2 regions of the Streptomyces sp. NPDC002520 genome follow, and region 1 is predicted to be linked to the other one. Evidence: predicted binding sites of a transcription regulator. Region 1 holds the regulator's gene; the other holds the start of a gene.
The links. The regulator HrcA, encoded in region 1, represses chaperone genes, less so after heat shock. The targets are predictions, from matches to a motif close to TTNGCACTCNGNNNNNCNGAGTGCNAA.
Positions count from the first base shown of each region.

Region 2: a site for HrcA is predicted at 1,776-1,802, ahead of groES (co-chaperone GroES). Genes of this name have one in related genera too.

Region 1 covers NZ_JBSFXG010000002.1:210,617-217,657, reverse strand. Annotated here, with positions in the region: gene ACWD5D_RS04015 (nitronate monooxygenase) at 1-4, opposite strand, end outside; gene dnaJ (molecular chaperone DnaJ) at 203-1,339, opposite strand; gene hrcA (heat-inducible transcriptional repressor HrcA) at 1,340-2,356, opposite strand; gene ACWD5D_RS04000 (MBL fold metallo-hydrolase) at 2,519-3,241, shown strand; gene ACWD5D_RS03995 (DUF3097 domain-containing protein) at 3,276-4,145, shown strand; gene ACWD5D_RS03990 (Uma2 family endonuclease) at 4,123-4,713, opposite strand; gene hemW (radical SAM family heme chaperone HemW) at 4,818-6,050, opposite strand; gene ACWD5D_RS03980 (SpoIIE family protein phosphatase) at 6,146-7,041, opposite strand, start outside.
Region 2 covers NZ_JBSFXG010000007.1:19,900-26,940, reverse strand. Annotated here, with positions in the region: gene groL (chaperonin GroEL) at 1-1,202, opposite strand, end outside; gene groES (co-chaperone GroES) at 1,321-1,629, opposite strand; gene ACWD5D_RS12670 (polysaccharide deacetylase family protein) at 1,989-2,828, opposite strand; gene ACWD5D_RS12665 (polysaccharide deacetylase family protein) at 2,825-3,751, opposite strand; gene ACWD5D_RS12660 (THUMP-like domain-containing protein) at 3,842-5,044, shown strand; gene ACWD5D_RS12655 (RNA polymerase sigma factor) at 5,094-6,359, opposite strand; gene ACWD5D_RS12650 (YciI family protein) at 6,410-6,766, opposite strand; gene ACWD5D_RS12645 (COG4705 family protein) at 7,016-7,041, shown strand, end outside.

The DNA of each region.
Region 1 (7,041 bases):
ACATGAACACATCGTGTCACGTCATGTGTACAAGTCCGAATCCGGGCTTCCTCATGACCGTTTGCACCTGGGCCGATGACACCGGGAGAGCCGCAAGGCCCGCGAAGGCCGGCACGGGGGGCCGGGACGCCAGGGGGCGAAGCCCCCTGGCGGAGGTGAAGGGGCGGCGCCCCTTCACCTCACCTCGGCGTCCGGTTGAACGTCAGCGTCCGTTGAACGCGTCCTTCAGCCGCGAGAACAGCCCCTGCTGCCCCGGCTGGAACTGGCCCTGCGGCCGCTCCTCGCCCCGCAGCTTGGACAGCTCGCGCAGCAGCCGCTCCTGCTCGGGGTCCAGCTTGGTCGGCGTCGTGACCTCGACGTGCACGATCAGGTCGCCGCGACCGCCGCCGCGCAGGTGCGTGACACCACGGCTGTGCAGCGGGATCGACTGGCCGGACTGCGTGCCGGGCCGGATGTCGACCTCCTCCATGCCGTCCAGCGTCTCCAGCGGCACCTTCGTGCCGAGGGCCGCCGCCGTCATCGGGATCGTGACCGTGCAGTGCAGGTCGTCGCCGCGCCGCTGGAAGGTCTGGTGGGGCAGCTCGTGGATCTCGACGTACAGGTCACCGGCGGGACCGCCGCCGGGCCCGACCTCGCCCTCGCCGGCGAGCTGGATCCGGGTGCCGTTGTCGACACCGGCCGGGATCTTGACGGTCAGCGTGCGACGGGAGCGCACGCGCCCGTCACCGGCGCACTCCGGGCACGGTGTCGGGACGACCGTGCCGAAGCCCTGGCACTGGGGGCAGGGACGGGAGGTCATGACCTGGCCCAGGAAGGACCGGGTCACCTGGGAGACCTCACCGCGGCCGCGGCACATGTCACATGTCTGGGCGGACGTGCCCGGAGCCGCGCCTTCACCGTTGCAGGTGTTGCAGACCACCGCGGTGTCGACCTGGATGTCCTTGGTCGTCCCGAAGGCCGCCTCGTCCAGCTCGACCTCGAGCCGGATCATCGCGTCCTGGCCGCGCCGGGTGCGCGAGCGCGGTCCGCGCTGCGACGCCGTGCCGAAGAACGCGTCCATGATGTCGGAGAAGTTGCCGAAGCCACCGGCCCCGAAGCCGCCCGCGCCGGCGCCGCCGGCCTGTGAGAGCGGATCGCCGCCGAGGTCGTAGACCTGCTTCTTCTGCGGGTCCGACAGCACCTCGTAAGCGGCGTTGATCTCCTTGAACCGCTCCTGGGTCTTCGGATCCGGGTTGACGTCCGGGTGCAGCTCGCGCGCGAGCCGACGGAACGCCTTCTTGATCTCATCCTGCGACGCGTCGCGGCGCACGCCGAGAACGGCGTAGTAGTCCGTGGCCACTTACGACTCCGCCAGGATCTGTCCGACGTACCGTGCCACTGCGCGTACCGCTCCCATCGTTCCCGGATAGTCCATGCGGGTCGGTCCGACCACGCCGAGCTTGGCAACCGCCTCGCCGCCCGAACCGTAGCCGACCGACACGACGGAGGTTGAGTTGAGTCCCTCGTGGGCGTTCTCGTGCCCGATACGCACGGTCATGCCCGGATCCTTCGCCTCGCCAAGGAGTTTGAGGAGCACGACCTGCTCCTCCAGCGCCTCCAGGACGGGCCGGATCGTGAGAGGGAAGTCATGTCCGAAGCGGGTGAGATTGGCGGTACCGCCGATCATCAGCCGCTCCTCGTTCTCCTCGACCAGTGTCTCCAGCAGTGTGGAGAGCACCGTGGAGACCGTACCGCGATCCTCGACCTCGAAGGCGTCGGTCAGGTCCTCGACCAGGTGCGGCACGTCAGTGAACCGGCGCCCCGCGACCCTGCTGTTCAGCCGGGCCCGCAGATCCGCCAGCGAGGCCTCCCCGAAGGGCGCCGGGCAGTCGATCATCCGCTGTTCGACCCGGCCGGTGTCCGTGATCAGCACGAGCATCACGCGCGCGGGGGCGAGCGCGAGCAGCTCCACGTGCCGCACGGTCGAGCGGGTCAGGGACGGGTACTGCACGACGGCGACCTGCCGGGTGAGCTGCGCGAGCAGCCGTACCGTGCGCGCCACGACGTCGTCGAGGTCGACGGCGCCGTCCAGGAAGCTCTGGATGGCACGCCGCTCGGGGGCCGTCATCGGCTTGACCCCGGCGAGCTTGTCGACGAACAGCCGGTAGCCCTTGTCGGTGGGGATGCGCCCGGCGCTGGTGTGCGGCTGGGCGATGAACCCCTCGTCCTCCAGGACGGCCATGTCGTTGCGCACGGTCGCCGGGGAGACGCCGAGGTTGTGCCGCTCGGTGAGCGCCTTCGACCCCACCGGCTCCTCGGTGCCCACATAGTCCTGGACGATGGCGCGCAGAACCTGCAGCCTGCGTTCACTCAGCATCCGCGCGCACCTCCATCACGTCGTCCCCTCGGCTCCTCGGGCCCTGGCCTGGCACTCAACGCGTGCGAGTGCCAGACTTCCCCGGCCAAGTGTACGGCCGTGGGGTACTGACTGGGCAAGGTCGGTACCGCGGTGACGGCCTGTGACAGCTAGCGTCTCGGTATGACGGTGACTTGGGAAGAGCTGGGGTGGGAGCGGCTGGCGGAAGGGGTCGGCCGGTGCCGGCTGCCCGGCTGGGACTGCACTGTGGGGCTGGTCGTCGGCGCGGGCACCGCGCTCTTGGTGGACGCGGGGTCGAGCCTCGCGGAGGGCGCGCGGCTGCGCGATTCGGCGCAGCGGCTGGCCGGCCGGCGTGTGACCCATCTCGCGCTGACCCATCCCCACTTCGACCATGTCTTCGGCGCGGCAGCGTTCGCCGGTGCGCAGGTGTACGCGGCGGTGGGCCTGGAGACGGTGTTCGCGCACGAGCGCGAGGACCTGCGGCTGGACGCGATCAGGAACGGCCTGCCGGCGGCGGACGCCGAGGAGGCGGTGGACGCGCTGACCGCGCCGCGCCATCTGGTCTGCGGCGAGTGGACCCTCGACCTCGGCGAGGGCCGCCAGGCTCTGCTGGCCAACGTCGGCCCCGGCCACACCGCCCACGATCTCGCGGTCCTCGTCCCCGGCAGCCCGGAGATCGTCTTCTGCGGCGACCTGGTCGAGGAGTCCGGCGAACCCCAGGCGGGCCCGGACGCCGTACCCTCACGCTGGCCGGACGCCCTGGACCGGCTGCTGGCGCTCGGCGGCGAGGACGCGCTGTACGTGCCCGGTCACGGAGCGGTGGTGGACGCGGCGTTCGTACGACGCCAACGCGACGAGCTGGCAGCACGTTTCGGCGTGTCGTAGGCGCGGCCCCGGGGCTTCTCCTATCGTCATCCGAATGCGCCCACCCGTCTCCCGCCACCGCCCTTCCGACGAGGGCCCTTCGGGCCCGCGCCTTCGTACGTACTCCCCCGACCTGACACCTCCGTGGAAGAAGCCCCGGCCCGTGCCGGAGGTCCCGGCGGACCCCGGCCTGGTGGTGGAGGAGCCCGGGACCGGGTTCTGCGGCGCGGTGATCCGCTGCGAGGCGGGCACGGTGACCCTGGAGGACCGCTTCGGCAAGCACCGGGTGTTCCCGCTGGAGCCGCGCGGCTTCCTGCTGGAGGGCAAGGTGGTGACGCTCGTACGGCCGTCCTCGGGTCCGGTCCGGCCCGCCCGTACGGCGTCCGGATCGGTGGCCGTCCCCGGCGCACGCGCGCGCGTGGCACGCGCCGGCCGCATCTACGTCGAGGGCCGCCACGACGCCGAGCTGGTCGAGAAGGTGTGGGGCGACGACCTGCGCGTCGAGGGCGTGGTCGTGGAGTACCTGGAGGGCGTGGACGATCTGCCGGCGATCGTGGAGTCCTTCGCGCCGGGTCCGGACGCCCGCCTGGGCGTCCTCGTGGACCACCTGGTCCCGGGCACGAAGGAGTGGCGTATCGCGGAGTCGGTGACGAGCGAGCACGCGCTGGTGGTGGGCCACCCGTACATCGACATCTGGGAGGCGGTGAAGCCGTCGTCACTGGGCATCGACGGCTGGCCCCGGGTGCCGCACGGCCAGGACTGGAAGACGGGCGTGTGCCGGGCGCTGGGCTGGCCGCCGGAGAACACCGGGGCGGTGTGGCAGGCGATCCTCAAGCGGGTCGGGTCCTACAAGGACCTGGAGCCGGAGCTGCTGGGGCGGGTGGAGGAGCTGATCGACTTCGTCACGGGTAGCGGTGGGGCCTGACTTTCTCGTACGTGGCGAATTCGCTGGTGTCCAGTTCGATACCCAGTGGCTCCAACGGCGTGAGGTCGCCGAACTTGGTGATCCGCTGACACCGGTAGTCCGCGTCCTCTCCATGGCCCGTCGGCTCAGTGAGCAGCACACACTGGCCCATCACGGGGTCGATGATGAAGTAAGCGGGAATCTTCGCCGCTGCGTAGATCGACCGCTTGACCCCGTAGTCTCGGTCCACGCTTGTCTTGGAGACGACCTCCACGAGCAAGGTGATGACCTCGGACGGCATCAGCCTTCCCTGACCAGGTCCGGCACCACGCTCAATGACCACAAGGTCAGGCTGCGGCTCGCTGGTCTCTTCGAGGATGGCGATGTCCTGGGTCTGGAGTCGCCGCCAGTGCCGCCGGGGAATCTGGTCCTGAACCGCCTCAACGATGTCGTTGTGGGCCACGTCCGGCCCCGCCATCATCACAATTACCCCCCGGAGGAGCTCGACCTTGAACCCATCGGGAACCTCAAGGTTCTCGAAGATCTTCACGATGCCGGTGGTCATCGGTCGGTCGTCCACAGCGGTCATCTCCGCAGTCCTCCGGTTTCCGCCACCGTGCAATTACGGCGGCAGCTTACGAACCAGGTTAGGGACCGAACCTGTGCTCCGCACTGATTCACTCGCCTGAGTGATCAATCCACCAGGTCCCGCACCACCGCGTCCGCCAGCAACCGACCTCGCAGGGTCAACACGGCCCGCCCCTCGTCGTACGGGCCCGACTCCAGCAGCCCCTCCCCCAGCGCCCTCCGCGACGCCGCCAGCCCCTCCTCCTTGAGCAGCGACAGCGGCACCCCCTCGCGCAGCCGCAGCTCCAGCAGGATCCTCTCCACCCGCCGGTCCTCGTCGGACAGCAGCTCGCGCCCCGCACCCGGCGAGCGGCCGGAGGCGAGGGCGGCCGCGTACGCCCCCGGATGCTTGACGTTCCACCACCGCACCCCGCCGACGTGCGAGTGAGCCCCGGGTCCGGCTCCCCACCAGTCGGCACCCCGCCAGTACAGCGCGTTGTGCAGACAGCGGGCCGACTCCGAGGTGGCCCAGTTGGAGACCTCGTACCAGTCGAAGCCGGCCGCGGACAGCATCTCCTCGGCGATCAGGTACCGGTCGGCGTGGACGTCGTCGTCCGTCATCGGAACCTCGCCCCGGCGGATGCGACGGGCGAGCTGGGTGCCCTCCTCGACGATCAGGGCGTACGCCGAGACGTGGTCGGGGCCCGCGCCGAGCGCCGCCTCCAGGGAAGCCCTCCAGTCGTCGTCCGACTCGCCGGGGGTGCCGTAGATCAGGTCGAGGTTGACGTGCTCGAAGCCCGCCGCCCTCGCCTCCGCGACGCACGCCTCGGGGCGGCCGGGAGTGTGCGTCCGGTCCAGGATCTTCAGCACGTGCTGCTTCGCGCTCTGCATGCCGAAGGAGATCCGGTTGAAGCCGCCCTCCCGGAGCGTGGCCAGGTACGCCGGGTCGACGGACTCCGGGTTCGCCTCTGTCGTCACCTCCGCGTCCGTCGCGAGGCCGAACTCGTCGCGGATCGCGGCCAGCATCCGTACGAGGTCGTCGGCGGCCAGCAGCGTCGGTGTGCCTCCGCCCACGAAGACCGTGCGGACCTCGCGCGGGTCGTCGCCGAGCACCTTCCGGGCGAGACGGATCTCGTCGGTCAGGGTCTCCGCGTAGTTGTCCCGGGAGGCGAGCACGCCGCCGGTGCCGCGCAGCTCGGTCGCGGTGTAGGTGTTGAAGTCGCAGTAGCCGCAGCGGGTCGCGCAGTACGGGACGTGCAGGTAGAACCCGAGGGGGCGGTCGGCGGACCCGGCGAGCGCGGAGACGGGCAGCGCACCGTCGTCGGGGACGGGCTCGCCGTCGGGGAGTGCGGAAGGCATGTACTCCATTGTCCCGTACGGCGCTGGTTACTCGCGTCCCGCGCGACGCCGGTCACTCACGGCACACGGGTCACCCGCGTCCCCCGCGACGCCGGTCACTCGGCCTGGAGCACCAGCAGGGCCAGGTCGTCGTCGGGCAGGCCGCCGCCGAAGTCGTGCACGAGGCGGCGGATCCGCTCCGCGATCAGCTCGGCGCTCAGGCCCGCGCAGCCGGACAGGGCCCGGGCGAGCCCGTCGCCGTCGTCGAACTGGCAAGAGCCCGAGCGGCGCTCGGTCACCCCGTCCGTGACGCACAGCAGGCTGTCGCCGGGCCGCAGTTCGATGGTCTCGCTGGTGTAGGTCTCGTCCTCGACGACCCCGAGCAGGGTCTGCGGGCGGGCGGCGGTGGCCACCTCGCCGTCGGGGCGCAGCAGCAGCGGCAGCGGGTGCCCGGCGGAGGCGAGGGTGCAGCGGACCCCGCCGTCGAACGGGGTCAGCTCGCCGTACAGCAGGGAGAGGAAACGCGTCTGCGGGCCCTCCGCGTGGGCCATCGGCCCGCCGCCGGCGGCGACCAGCGCGCGGGCGGCGGCGTCGGCGGCCTCGGTGGCGTCGTCCAGCAGGAGCTGGTTGAGGCGGTCGAGGACGTCGGCGACCCGGTAGCCCTCGCGGGCCAGCAGCCTGAGCCACGGCCGGGCGAGCCCGATCACGACCGCGGCCTCGGGGCCCTTGCCCTGGACGTCGCCGATGGCGAAGCACCAGCGGCCGTCGCCCGCCGGGAACAGGTCGTAGAAGTCGCCGCTGGGTCCGCCCTTGTCGCAGGGCTCGTACACGAGCGCGCTGCTCACCCCGGGGATCTCGGCGACCGCGCCGGGCAGCAGCCCGCGCTGCAGGACGGCGCTGATGGTGGCCTGGCGGGCGTACTGACGGGCAGCGCCGATGGCCAGCGCCACCCGGCGGCTGAGGTCCTCGACGAGACCGGTGACCTCGTCGGGGAATCCATCCGAACCGCACC
Region 2 (7,041 bases), on a different contig from region 1:
GAGATGGCGTCCTCCAGACGGTGCTTCTTCTCCTTCAGCTCCACCTCGGTGGCGGCGCCGACCTTGATCACGCACACGCCGCCAGCCAGCTTCGCGAGGCGCTCCTGGAGCTTCTCGCGGTCCCAGTCGGAGTCGGTGTTGTCGATCTCGGCCTTGATCTGCGCGACGCGGCCCGTGACGTCCTCGGACTTGCCGCCACCCTCGACGATGGTGGTGTCGTCCTTGGTGACGGTCACGCGGCGGGCGGAGCCCAGCACGTCCAGACCGGCCTGGTCGAGCTTGAGGCCGACCTCCTCGGAGATGACCGTGCCGCCGGTGAGGATCGCGATGTCCTGCAGCATGGCCTTGCGGCGGTCGCCGAAGCCGGGGGCCTTCACCGCGACGGCGTTGAAGGTGCCGCGGATCTTGTTGACGACCAGGGTCGACAGGGCCTCGCCCTCGACGTCCTCGGCGATGATCAGCAGCGGCCGCGAGGCACCCGCCTGGATGACCTTCTCCAGCAGCGGCAGCAGGTCCTGGATGGACGAGATCTTGCCCTGGTTGATCAGGATGTACGGGTCGTCGAGGACGGCCTCCATACGCTCCTGGTCGGTGACGAAGTACGGGGACAGGTAGCCCTTGTCGAAGGCCATGCCCTCGGTGAAGTCCAGCTCCAGACCGAAGGTGTTGGACTCCTCGACGGTGATGACACCATCCTTGCCGACCTTGTCCATGGCCTCGGCGATCAGCTCGCCGACCTGCTGGTCCTGGGCGGACAGCGCGGCGACGGCGGCGATGTCGGACTTCTCGTCGATCGGGCGGGCCGAGGCGTGCAGCTCCTCGGAGACGGCCTTGACCGCGGCGTCGATGCCCTTCTTCAGGGAGGCCGGGGAGGCACCGGCGGCGACGTTCTTCAGACCCTCGCGCACGAGCGCCTGGGCGAGCACGGTGGCGGTGGTGGTGCCGTCACCCGCGATGTCGTTGGTCTTGGTCGCCACCTCCTTCACCAGCTGCGCGCCGAGGTTCTCGTACGGGTCATCGATCTCGACCTCACGGGCGATCGTGACACCGTCGTTGGTGATGGTGGGGGCGCCGAACTTCTTGTCGATGACGACGTTGCGGCCCTTGGGGCCGATCGTCACCTTCACCGTGTCGGCCAGCTTGTTGACGCCGCGCTCGAGGGCGCGACGGGCGTCCTCGTCGAACTTCAGGATCTTCGCCATGACAGCGGGAGCCCTCTCGGAAAATCTCGGTGGAATGAAACTGCGCCCCGGGCGCCCGGCTACTTATCGGTCGCGGGGGGCCAGGGGCGCAGTCATGAGCAGAATTGCTCGGGGTGAACTACTTCTCGATGATCGCGAGCACGTCGCGAGCCGAGAGGACGAGGTACTCGTCGCCGTTGTACTTCACCTCGGTGCCGCCGTACTTGCTGTACAGGACGACGTCGCCGACCTTGACGTCGAGCGGCAGGCGCTCGCCGTTCTCGAAACGGCCCGGACCCACGGCGAGGACGGCGCCCTCCTGGGGCTTCTCCTTCGCGGTGTCCGGGATGACCAGGCCGGAGGCCGTGGTCTGCTCGGCGTCGAGCGGCTGGACCACGATGCGGTCCTCGAGCGGCTTGATGGCAACCTTGGAGCTGGCGGTCGTCACGATCCGACCTCCCCCTTCGGAGATCTCACGGGGTTAACTGTCTGAGGTGGCGACCAGGTGGATCCGTCGTCGCGGGTGCCGGACCTGCCCGTCGCTTTGTTGGCACTCTCATCTGCCGAGTGCCAGAGCCGAGACTATGACCGGGGTTAGCACTCGGTCAAGCGGAGTGCCAATTGCCGTGCGGCGCGTCGGCGGAGTCCGGCCTCTGGAGTCGGGTCGCTGATGGTGTCGGTGCCACCCTCTCGGGGGCTGCCACCCTCTCGGGGGCTGCCACCCCCGGGCCCCCGCTTCGGCCCTGAACGGGCCTCGTCCGCGAACTCCCCCAGAGGGGGTGCCCCCGGACGGGCTGGATTTCTCGGCTACAGGTAGTCCTCCAGGCGCGCCACCGTCATTCCCCGCTTCTGCACCCTGTGCAGCAGGAGGAGTGTGCGGTCCCTGAGGGTGTGGCCCGTGGCCTTCTCGGGGCCGACCAGGACGATGTCGCCCGGGTGGAGGCGCTTGTCGCCCCTGGCGTAGGTGAGGCCGTCGGCGTTCATGACGGCTCGCCACAGGACGACGTTGGAGATGCCGCAGGCGGCGGCAGCGCGGAGGGTGGTGCGGTCGTAGCGGCCGTGCGGCGGGCGCAGGAGGTGGGGGCGGGTGCCGAAGCGGAGGGCGAGGCGGTCCTGTTCGGCGCAGATCTCGGCGCGCTGGCCGGTGTAGGACCGGCCGCGCAGGGCGGGGTGGTCGAGGGTGCGGTTCTCCGCCGTGGCGCCGGCCGCGCGGAGGCGGGCGTAGTGTCCGGCGGCGGGGGCGACGACGCTCTCGGGGAGGAAGAGGCTCACCGGGAGGTGCAGGTCGCGGACCATGTCGACGAAGCGCGGGTCGCGGGCGGAGCCGTCGTCGTAGGTGAGGAAGACGACCTTGTCGGTGGTGGCGACGCGGTCCAGGACGCGGGGGTCGGAGGCCTGCTCGGTGTGGGTCAGCAGGCGGACGGGGCGGGCCGGCGGGGCGGCGAGCGGGGTCGCGAGTCCCCAGCGGCGGTAGGCCTCGTCCGGGTGCGGGCGGGATGTGCGGACTCCCTCGGCGGCCTTCTTGCCGAGGCGTTCGATGGGGTCGACGGACTGGGCGCAGCCGGTGAGGAGGAGGGCCGAGGCGAGTACGGCGGTCAGGGCCCGTCGGTGCCCCAGGCCGCGCGTGCACCGCCCCGGGCGCCTCACAGGTAGTCCTCCAGGCGGGCCACGGCGTAGCCCTCGCGCGTGACCTTGTTCAGGAAGCGGCGCATGTCGTCGACCATCGTGCCGTTCCAGTCGTCGTGGCCGCGGAAGTGGGTGAGGACGATGTCGCCGGGATGCAGGTCGCGGTCGTCCTCCCGGTACTCCCAGTGGTCGACGAAGACCTCCTCGTCCCAGATGGGCGCGTACTTGATGCCGCAGGACTTCGCGGCGCGCAGGGTGTCGCCGTTGTAGTTGCCGTACGGCGGCCGGAAGACGGTGGGCGCCTTGCCGAACTGCTTCTTCATGACCGCCTGCATGCCGCAGATCTCGTCCCGCTGCTCCTCGTAGGACAGGCCGGGGAGATAGGGGTGGGTCATGGTGTGGTTGTTGAGGGTGTGGCCCTCGGACTGCATCTTGCGGAAGTAGCCGTAGTCGTCCTTCACCAGGTAGTTGCTGAGGAAGGCGCTGTACGGGATCTTCAGGTCGCTCATCATGCGCAGGAAGTCGGGGTCCTTCTCGGCGCCGTCGTCGATGGTGAGGAAGACGACCTTCTGCTTGGTGGGGACCGTGGTGAAGACCGGGGGCAGGTCGTCCTCCACCTGTCCGTCGACCTCGAAGCCGGCGCGTGCGGTGATCTTCGGCTTGTGGGCCGGCGGGGCGGGGGGCGTGAGCGGCACCGCGTCCAGTTTCCAGAACTCGGAGGCGGCGACCAGGCGGGTGCGTTCGGCGGCGGCGTCCAGGGGGTGGTCGGGGCCCGCCTGACCGGCCTGGCCGCCGGGGCCGGGGTGGCCGGCGGAGTCCCCGCCGGAGCCGGCGCAGCCGGAGAGGACGGCGGTGGTGGCCAGGGCGAGGGCGAGGGCACCGTAGCGGAGCGCCGTTCTCGGGTGCCGTGCCGGAATTTTGTCATTTTGTACTACTGCTCGCATGGTGTCGGATCCTCGCAGGACCCCGCCCCGATCCCTGCCCGACACCGCCGCCGGAAGCGCACCATCCACCGACTGGCCCACAATGACCCGGTGAACGACCAGCTCCCCTCCTTCCACTCCCTGCGCACGCCCGAGGGCCGGGCCCTCCTCGACGAGGTGCGGGGCACGGCCCCGGCGGACGAACTCGCCGTCGCCACCCGGCTGCGCCGCACCCACCCCGCCGAACTGGTGTCGGCCGCGCTCGGCCAGGCCCGGCTGCGGCAGCGGGCGGCGGCCAAGTTCGCGGCCGAGGACGCCGAGCGGATGTTCTTCACGCCCAACGGGGTCGAGCAGTCGACGCGGGCGAGCGTGGCGACGTACCGGGCGGCCCGGATGAAGGACCTGGGGGTGACCTCGGTGGCCGACCTGTGCTGCGGGATCGGCGGTGACGCGATCGCGCTGGCGCGGGCCGGGATCAGGGTGCTGGCCGTGGACCGGGACCCGCTGACGGTGGCCGTGGCCCGGGCGAACGCCGAGACCCTCGGCCTCGACAAGCTGATCGAGGTGCGGGAGGCGGACGTCACCGAGGTCGACACCGCCGGCTACGACGCCGTCTTCGTGGACCCGGCGCGGCGCGGCGGCCGGGGCCGCGTTTTCGACCCGGAGGCGTACTCGCCGCCCCTGTCCTGGGCGGTCGCCACCGCTCTCGAGGCCCCCCGCGCCGCCCTGAAGATCGCCCCTGGCGTCCCGCACGAGGCGATCCCGGCCGAGGCCGAGGCGGAGTGGATCTCCGACGGCGGTGACGTGAAGGAGGCGGTGCTGTGGTTCGGCACCGAGCCGGGCCTCGTCCGCGCCACCCTGCTGCCCGGCCCGCGCACCCTGCTCGGCCGGGGCCTGCCCGACCCCGAAGTGCGCCCGGTAGGACGGTATTTGTACGAGCCGGACGGCGCCGTGATCCGCGCCCATCTGGTCGCCGAGGTGGCCGAGCAGGTCGGCGGCGGCCTGCTCGACGCGACCATCGCCTACGTCACGGCCGACGAACTGCGTCCGACGCCGTACGCCTCCGCCTACGAGATCACCGACCGACTCCCCTTCAACGTGAAGAAGTTGAAGGCGCTGCTGCGCGAGCGCGAGGTCGGCACGCTGACCGTGAAGAAGCGCGGCTCGGCGGTCGAACCGGAGGAACTGCGCCGCAAGGTCAAACCGCAGGGGCCGGCTTCGGCGACGGTGTTCCTGACGCGGGTGGCGGGGGCGCCGACGATGCTGATCGGCGCCCCCGCACAGCCGGCGTTTCCCGCCGGCGGACCGTCGTGAGCGGGTCCGAAAGCGCTGCGGCACCGGCCGGGCCGCATCGCCTGCCCCCTCAATGACGGGGAAGGGACTGGAGTTTCGCCAGCAGCAGCTGCCGCTCCCGTTCGTTGCGGGCGAGGGACGCCGCCCGTTCGAACTCCGTGCGTGCCTCGGCCGTACGGCCGAGGCGGGCGAGCAGGTCGCCCCGGACGCTGGGCAGCAAGTGGTAGTCGCGCAGAGCCGGTTCGGCGGCGAGGGTGTCGACGAGGCGCAGTGCCTCGGCGGGGCCGTCGCTCATCGACACGGCGACCGCTCGGTTCAACTCGACGACCGGGGACGGGGATCGGGCCGCGAGCAGGGCGTACAGGGTGGCGATCGTGCGCCAATCGGTCTCCTCGTAGGTGTACGCGCGCGCGTGGCTGGCGGCGATGGCCGCCTGGAGGACGTAGGGGCCGGGGGCGCCCGAGGACGCGGCCTCGGCGCGGGCGAGGGCCTGGACGCCGCGGGCGATGAGCATGCGGCTCCAGCGGCGGCGGTTCTGGTCCTTGAGCAGGACCGGCACGCCCCCCGGACCCGTGCGGGCGGCCGCACGGGACGCCTGGAACTCCAGCAGCGCGGTCAGGGCGTGGACCTCGGGTTCCTTCGGCATCAGGGAGGAGAGCACGCGGGCCAGCCGCAGGGCGTCCTCGCACAGGCCGGGGCGCAGCAGGTCGTCGCCGGCGGTGGCCGCGTACCCCTCGTTGAAGATCAGGTAGATGACGTCCAGGACCGAGCCGAGGCGGGCCTCGCGGTCGGGACCGTACGGCACCTCGAAGGCCACGTTCCGCGTCGCCAGGGTCCGCTTCGCGCGGACGATGCGCTGGGCGATCGTCGGCTCCGGGACGAGGTAGGCCCGGGCGATCTCGGCCGTGGTCAGGCCGCCCAGCAGACGCAGCGTGAGGGCGGTGCGCGCCTGCGGCGACAGCACCGGGTGGCAGGTGGTGAAGACCAGCCGGAGCAGGTCGTCGTCGATGTCCTCGGGGTCGGCGGGCTCCTCGAACGGGGTCGTGGTCTCCAGGTCCCGGCCGATCTCGGCGAGCTTGCGGGCGTAGGTCTCACGGCGCCGGATCAGGTCGACGGCGCGGTGCCGGGCGGTGGCCATGAGCCAGGCCCCGGGGTTGTCGGGCACCCCCTCGCGGGGCCACCGCTCCAGCGCGGCGACCAGCGCGTCCTGCGCCAGTTCCTCGGCGATGCCGACGTCCCGGACGATCCGGGCGACGCCGGCGATCACCCGGGGCGACTCCAGGCGGAAGACGGTCTCGATCGTGTGCGCCGCGGTGGGCTGCGGTTCCGGTTCCACAACCCACCATGCAACACCCCAAGCGGTCGCCGCGGCCAACCGCGGGATGATCAGCCCTCGGCGATCTCGCGCACCTCGCACGAGACGTTCCAGTAGGTCTCGTGGACCTTCAGGAACCGCGAGGTCCACTCCAGCGCCTCGGCCTTGTCCTTGCACTGCATGAGCGCGTAGCCGCCGATGACCTCCTTGGACTCGGTGAACGGCCCGTCGGTGACGGACAGCTTGCCGTCCTGCCAGCGCACCGTGGTGCCCTGGGCGGCAGGGGTGAGACCGGCCGTGTCGAGCATGACGCCGGCCTTGGTGATCTCCTCGATCAGCTCACCCATCCGCTGCATCAGCTCCTCGCTGGGGCCGCCGGCGGGAGCGGTGGACTCGTCGATGTGCACGATCGACAGGTAGCGGGGCATGGTGACTCCTTCGGTCGAGGCGGCGGGGCCGATCCCCGCCGCTCACCCATGCGTCGATCGGGAGACACCCGGATCGACACCCTCGACGGAATTCTTCGAGATTTTTTCCGGAGGTCCGGCGGAGACGTCCGCGCACGTCGAAAACACGTCCGAAGACCCCGTACCCGCGTGTTCGGGATGCGCTCAGGTCGCCCCTGGCAGGGTCGGTCGGACCACGGTTCGCCCCCCCACACCTCGTCAGGAGCACCTTTGACGACGACGAAGTCCGTGATGAA